DNA from 2 places in the Paenibacillus sp. S-38 genome. Region 1 is predicted to be linked to the other one. Evidence: riboswitches for the same ligand, from Rfam matches in the RefSeq annotation. Region 1 holds a riboswitch; the other holds the start of a gene.

What was found. Region 1 has a riboswitch for cobalamin ahead of ACP26L_RS30815 (ribonucleoside-diphosphate reductase subunit alpha). Riboswitches for the same ligand answer to the same signal wherever they lie in the genome.
Region 2: linked by a shared signal. The riboswitch ahead of ACP26L_RS05635 (energy-coupling factor ABC transporter permease) and the one ahead of ACP26L_RS30815 (ribonucleoside-diphosphate reductase subunit alpha) in region 1 are both predicted to bind cobalamin.

The regions. Positions count from the first base shown of each region.
Region 1 covers NZ_CP187970.1:7,060,218-7,063,620, reverse strand. The annotation lists gene ACP26L_RS30815 (ribonucleoside-diphosphate reductase subunit alpha) at 1-2,088, opposite strand, end outside; cobalamin riboswitch at 2,230-2,426, opposite strand; gene ACP26L_RS30810 (copper resistance CopC/CopD family protein) at 2,747-3,403, shown strand, end outside.
Region 2 covers NZ_CP187970.1:1,188,243-1,191,645, reverse strand. The annotation lists gene ACP26L_RS05645 (YhgE/Pip family protein) at 1-1,030, shown strand, start outside; gene ACP26L_RS05640 (hypothetical protein) at 1,117-1,362, shown strand; cobalamin riboswitch at 1,492-1,687, shown strand; gene ACP26L_RS05635 (energy-coupling factor ABC transporter permease) at 1,876-2,646, shown strand; gene ACP26L_RS05630 (energy-coupling factor ABC transporter substrate-binding protein) at 2,639-2,935, shown strand; gene cbiQ (cobalt ECF transporter T component CbiQ) at 2,932-3,403, shown strand, end outside.

The DNA of each region.
Region 1 (3,403 bases):
GTTGAACGACTGTGACTGGTCGATGTGGCGCTGACGGGAGCCCGCGGCGCGGATGCTCCACAGCTGGTCGATCCGGTGGGCTTCCTTGTAGTACCACATCGTCTCGGCGTTCAGATTCGGCGCCGTCTGAGGGATGACCGCGTTCTTTTTCTCCTCGACGAAGAACTTGTTGAAGATCGGGTCAATGCCTGCGGTGGAGCCGGCGATCAGGGACGTGGAGGCCGTCGGTGCGATCGCGAACATCCAGCCGTTGCGCACGCCGTACTGAGCTACCAGCTCTTTGAGCTCCAGCCACTCGGGGCTGTTGTAGCCGCGGTCCTCGAAGTAAGCGCCGGTCTGCCACTCGCTGCCTTCGAAGGCAGGGTAGGCGCCTTTTTCCTTGGCGATCTCCATGGAGGCCTTCACGGCGTAGTAGTTCATCCACTCGTAGATCTCGTCGGCTTTCTCCACATGCTCGTCGGATTCCCAGTTGATCTTCATCTGCGCGAGCATCTGGTGGTAGCCGCTGGAGCCGAGGCCGACGGCACGGTACTTCTTGTTCGTGATCTCCGCCTGCGGGATCGGATAGTAGTTCAGGTCGATGACATTGTCCATCATCCGCATCTGGGTCGTCACGACGCGCTCAATGTCTTCGCGGGTGTAGACGCGGCCGAGGTTGGTCGACGACAGGTTGCACACGACGAAGTCGCCGCTCTTCACCTGCTGGGTGATGATGCCGTCCTCATGCTGCGTCTGGATGAGCTCGGTCGGGCTCATATTCTGCGCGATCTCCGTGCAAAGGTTGGAGCAGTAGATCATGCCCTTGTGCTTGTTCGGGTTCGTCCGGTTGACGGTATCGCGGAAGAAGACGAACGGCGTGCCGGTCTCGAAGGAGGACGTCAGGATACGCTTCATGATGTCGATCGCCGGGATCTCTTCCTTGGACACCTTGTCGTCGTTCACGCACTCCCAGTAACGCTTCTCCCACTCCTCGCCCCACGAATCTTCGATGGAGTAGCCTCTGGCCTTGCGGATCTCGTGCGGGTCCATCAGGTACCAGGTGCCGCGCTCCTCGACGGTCTTCATGAACAGGTCCGGAATACATACGCCAGGGAAAATATCATGCGCCTTCATCCGGTCATCCCCGTTGTTCGTCTTGAGGTTCAGGAAGTCGAGAATGTCCTTGTGCCATACATCGAGGTAGACGGCAACCGCACCGGAACGTACGCCGAGCTGGTCGACGGCGACTGCCGTATTGTTGTAGTTCTTGATCCAAGGCACGACACCGCCGGCCACGCCCTTGTAGCCGCGGATGTTGGAGCCGCGGGAGCGGACCTTGCCGACATAGATGCCCATGCCGCCGCCGTGCTTCGATACCTGCGCGAAGTTCTGGTCGACGTTGTAGATGCCCCAGAGGTTGTCCGGCACTGTATCGATGAAGCAGGAGGAGAGCTGGTGCAGCGGCTTGCGCGCATTCGCAAGCGTCGGTGTGGCTACCGTCATCTCCAGGGAGCTCAGCACGTCGTAGAACTGTTTGGCCCAGGAGAGCTTGTCCGCTTCCTTCATGGCCAGGTGCATCGCAACGCCCATGAACAGCTCCTGCGGCAGCTCCAGCACTTCCTTGTCGAGGCCGCGGATCAGGTAGCGGTCGGCGAGGGTCTTAAGCCCGATGTAGTTCAGCAGGTGGTCGCGCTCCGGCTTGATGTAAGCGCCGAGTTCCTGGATGTCTTCCTTGGTGTAATGCTCGAGAATATAGCTGCCGTACAGCCCGGTGTTCGTCAGGTATGTAATCAGGGAATAGAGGTCGCCGTAGCCGAAATGTCCGTATTTGCGGTTGAGCTGGGCTTCCTTATATAGATCGTAGGCGAGCAGCTTCGCGGCGACATACTGCCAGTTCGGCTGTTCTACGCTGGTCTTCTCCACGGCGACCTGGATGAGCAGGCGCTGGATTTCCTTGGTGGTGATTCCGTTGCGGAACAGGGGGAGGAGTGCGGTTTCCAGCTCCAGGGGGTCGCATTCCGGATACGCTTCGCAGGCGAAATCGATCACCTTTTTCATTTTGGCGAACACTAGCTCTTCTTGGGTGCCGTCACGTTTGACGATAATCATGCTTCCAGCTCCTTCGGTGTACATAAACTTAAGAAAAGCATGCAGCCTTCTTATCCAGTAAGAAGGAATGCATGCCGAATGGATTCGAACACAAAAACTCGAGTCTCCGAAAAGGCAGCACTCCCTATCGCTCGTAGGGAAGCCGTGCTTAAGAATCCGGCAGGTCTTCTGGCTCGAAGGCGTCCTTGGGCGGACGGCGGCACTGCAGCGGAGCGGCGTATGAGCCGCCGGCAGGCGCACTTCTCACAGTGGCGGGACCGCGCCGGAATCGCACCGGCTTCCCTATTCTCTTCCTACCATATCTCGTAGCAAGAAGCACCTGATTCTACCATATGTAGTTGTTTCGTAGAGACAATAGTATGAATTTACCTTACTGGGGCGGTTGTGTCAATCTCTTATTTCGACACGCTTTTCCAGGAGCGCGCTCCCCAAACGTTACGATTCCATGGCAGGTCTTGGTGGCCGGCGGAGGAGTATGCTACAGTAGAATGCAGGTGCCGCAAGGCCCGCCCGGGTCCAGCGCCCGGCAGGATGACCGGCCCGCAGCGCCGTCTGCAGCCTCATCCGGGCAGCGTCATATATGGAAATATGGGAGGAATCTTCATTGAGGCTTCATTATATAGTTGCAAAAATAGTCACAAAACGTTCCCGTTACGCAGTGCTCCTGCTCCTGCTGATGGCCCTGACGCTGTCACTAGGAGCCGGTGGGTCCTCTGTATCCGCCCATGCCTCGCTGGTTGAGGCGGTTCCTGCCGCGGGCAGCGAACTGAAAGCCTCACCGGAACGCATCGCGCTTACCTTCAACGAGAGGCTTGAGAACGGGTTATTCTACCTGCGGGTCTATGACAGTGCGAAGAAGCAGGTTACGGAGGCTGCGGCGGTGATGAACCCGGAACAGACCACGGTTTCACTCGAGCTTCCTCCGCTCGTGCAGGGGAACTTCCTGGTGACTTATCACGTCATCTCGGCGGATGGGCATCCGGTGGAAGGCAGCTATCTTTTTGCCGTTGGACAAAGCTTGTCCGAGTCGGCAGATGCACAGCAGATGCCTGCAGGCATGCAGCACAGCCATGGAGACGAGCCCTTCGGCGGAACCTCCGCCGGGGATGTGCTGCAGTTCGCCTCGCGGATCCTCTACTACGCGGCACTGCTCATCTTCACAGGCTGGCTGCTGTGGTACCGCCGGTTCGGGGGCACGGCTCCAGAAGAGACGCGCACAAGGCTGCGCCGCCTAGCCGAGAAATGGCAGCAGCTCTATCTGATCGCTTACATCCTGTTCATGTGGGCGCATCTGCCGGACCTGCTCGGAGACAGC
Region 2 (3,403 bases), 2.3 Mb from region 1:
AGCCTCCGCGGCTGTCTCGGAGAACATGACGCGGTTCACGGACGCCGTGAACCGGGCGGTTCCGTTCATCCGCAGCGACCTGCCGAAGGTGGAGCAGCGGGTTCATGAAGCGGCCGATTATGTGCGCAGCGAACTGCCGAACACCGAGGCGGACATTCGGCGCATGTCCGCCCTGATCCGGGAGAAGCTGCCGCTGGTGGAGTCCGGCGTCCACCAGGCCGCGGACCTGGTGCGCACGGAGCTGCCCGCGCTGGACAGCGCCGTCCGCAAGGCGGCGGACCAGATCCGGGCGCTGAAGGGGCACGGCGGCGATATTGAAGAGCTCGCCAGGCTGCTGCGGGGGGACATCCTGCAGGAGAGCGACTTCCTCGCGAACCCTGTCGTTCTTCAGGAGAACCGCAAATACCCGGTGCCCAATTACGGCTCGGCGATGTCCCCCTTCTACGCTGTACTGTCCCTCTGGGTCGGCGCGACGCTGCTCATCTCGCTCCTCCGGATCGATGTCGATGAGTCCTACGGCCACTACAAGGGCTATGAACTCTATCTCGGCCGGCTGCTGACCTTCCTGACGATCGGCGCCCTGCAGGCGCTGTGCCTGTCGCTCGGCGATATTTATCTGCTTGGCGCCTATGTGGTCGACAAGGGCTTGTTCGTCCTCTTCTCGGTCCTGATCAGTGCCGTCTTCGTGACGATCACCTACACCCTGGTCTCCGTCTTCGGCAACACCGGCAAGGGCATCGCGATCATCTTCATGGTGCTCCAGTTCACCAGCTCGGGCGGCACCTTCCCGATCTCCACCGCTTCGCCCTTTTTTCAGAGCGTCAATCCCTTCGTTCCCTTCACCTACGCCATCTCCCTGCTGCGCGAGACGGTAGGGGGCATGCTGCCGAAGACGGTCATCCGGAGTGCGCTGTGCCTGCTCGCCTTCATTCCGGCCAGCCATGCGCTCGCCCTCGGGCTGAAGCGGCCGCTCGCCCCCTATACCCGGCGCGCAGCGGAAAAAGCGAAGATGACCAAGGTCATCTCTTGACCCGTACGGGACAAACAAACAGACCGGATGTCCCGGGGGTACATATACTGGGGTGAGGTTCAAAACAAGAAGAGGAGTGAAGCTCAATGTCTTGCCCGAAATGTCCGACCCAGCGGGTGTTCGATCCTCCGCGCAAGGTGTACCGTGATTTCTACCATCCGCAGATCGTCGAGGTGATCCACAACGTCGAGATCGTCAACCGGCACCACTGCGTACCGGTTCCGTGCCACATCGTCACGTATACGGTCCGCGACGAATTCTGCCCTTCCCCGCTGACCGGTGCGGCGGAGGCACAGGTGCTGTCCAAGAAGAAAAAGGCGAAGCGCAAGTAAGGTCCCGGCTCCCTTCGCAGGAGCGGCGAGAATGGCTGACGGAGGCATCCGTCAGCCTCTTCGTGCATAGACCGGCCTTCCCGGCGGGGACGGGCTCCCCAATGGACAAAGTGAGCGCTTTATGATACGTTGATGAGGAAAAGATTAGGTGCCCCGGCATAAGCTCCGGGGGTAACAGGGAATCGGGTGCAAGTCCCGAGCGGTCCCGCCACTGTATTCGGGGAGTCCCGCCCATTCATGTCACTTGATGACGCAAGACATCAGGGAAGACGGGCTAAGACGAAGATCCGAGAGCCAGGAGACCTACCTAATCCGAACACCCAGACGCCTTCGCGGAGAGGAGAGGTGTACGAGCCATGAACCGGCAGTGAAGCCCCTTGCCGTCTATTGCGACGTACCCGTGACCAATCCCTTGGGATTGGTTTTTTTGCGTGGAACGGCCCGCCCTTAAGGAGCGGCGAAGCCGTTCTTTGATTGTCCGCCATTATTCACACGGGAGGAATTCAAAGTAACATGTCATCATCCAAAACAGTTTCTACCCTGCTGCTTGTCCTGGGCTTTACGGTCTACCTGCTGGCCGGCTCCCCGCAGCCGGTCTACGCCATGCACATCATGGAAGGCTTCCTGCCTATCGGCTGGGCCTTGTTCTGGTGGGCGGCGTTCCTCCCGTTCTTCCTGCTGGGGCTCCGGGCCCTCAAGCGGATTACGCGGGAAGCCCCTGAGCTCAAGCTCCTGCTCGGCCTCGCCGGGGCCTTCACCTTCGTGCTGTCGGCCCTGAAGATTCCGTCGGTGACAGGCAGTTCCTCCCACCCTACGGGAACAGGCCTTGGCGCCGTCATGTTCGGCCCGCTCCCCATGAGCGTGCTCGGTTCGATCGTGCTTCTTTTCCAGGCCCTGCTGCTTGCCCACGGCGGGCTGACGACCCTTGGCGCGAACGCCTTCTCGATGGCCGTAGCCGGCCCGGTGGCGGGCTTCGCGGTATACCGCTCCCTCTCGCGTATCTCGGGCAGGCCGAGGCTGTCCATCTTCGCCGCTGCCGCCGCAGCCGATCTTACCACGTATATCGTCACCTCGGTTCAGCTAGCTCTGGCCTTCCCTGCCGAGAGCGGCGGGATCCTCGGATCGCTGGCCAAATTCCTCGGCATCTTCGCCGTGACACAGATTCCTCTGGCGGTAACGGAAGGACTGCTCACCGTGCTGATCTGGAACTGGCTGCAGACCCACAGCCCCTCGGAGCTGACCCTGCTGCAGCACCGAATGAAAGGAGTACGCACCCATGACTAATACGTCCAAAAACCTATTGCTGCTGGCGTCGGTTATCCTGCTGTCCGCCGTCCCTCTGCTCCTGGTGGATGGAGACTTCGGAGGCGCGGACGGCGCCGCGGAAGAGCTGATCGGCGCCATCGCCCCCTCCTATGTGCCCTGGATCGCTCCGCTGCTGGAGCCTCCGGCCGAGACGGAGAGCATGCTCTTCGCCCTGCAGGCCGCGGCGGGAGCGGGCTTCATCGGCTACGTCTTCGGCTACTTCAAGGGCAGGGCCTCCAAACCCAAGGGGGACGATCACGCATCATGATCCGGCAGATCGATACGATAGCCTACACGAACCGGCTGGGCGACGTGCCGGCCCTGTGGAAGTCCGGGCTCGCCGCCGCTCTGCTCCTGCTCACCTATACGGCCCACGGGACGGTGCAGGTGCTCATTATCCTGTGGATGGTCCGTTGGACCATCCGGCATGCGCGGGTTCCGCTGCCCTTCTACCTGACCCTCCTCGGCAGCGCCTGCCTGTTCTATGCCGTCAGCCTGCCCGCGCTCATCGTTGAATTCGCTCCTTCGTCCTCCCTGCCAGAGCGCTGGGGGACGTCCGGACCGGTATGGCCCCTTCTCACGCTTCCTTCCTGGACGGCCTATGTGACCCAGAACGGACTCCACACAGCGGGAAGCCTGTTCCTGCGGATGCTCGCCGGGCTCTGCTGCATGTTCTTCCTGATGCTGACGACACCCTTTCCGAAGCTCCTGCTCGTCATGAGAACCCTGCGGGTGC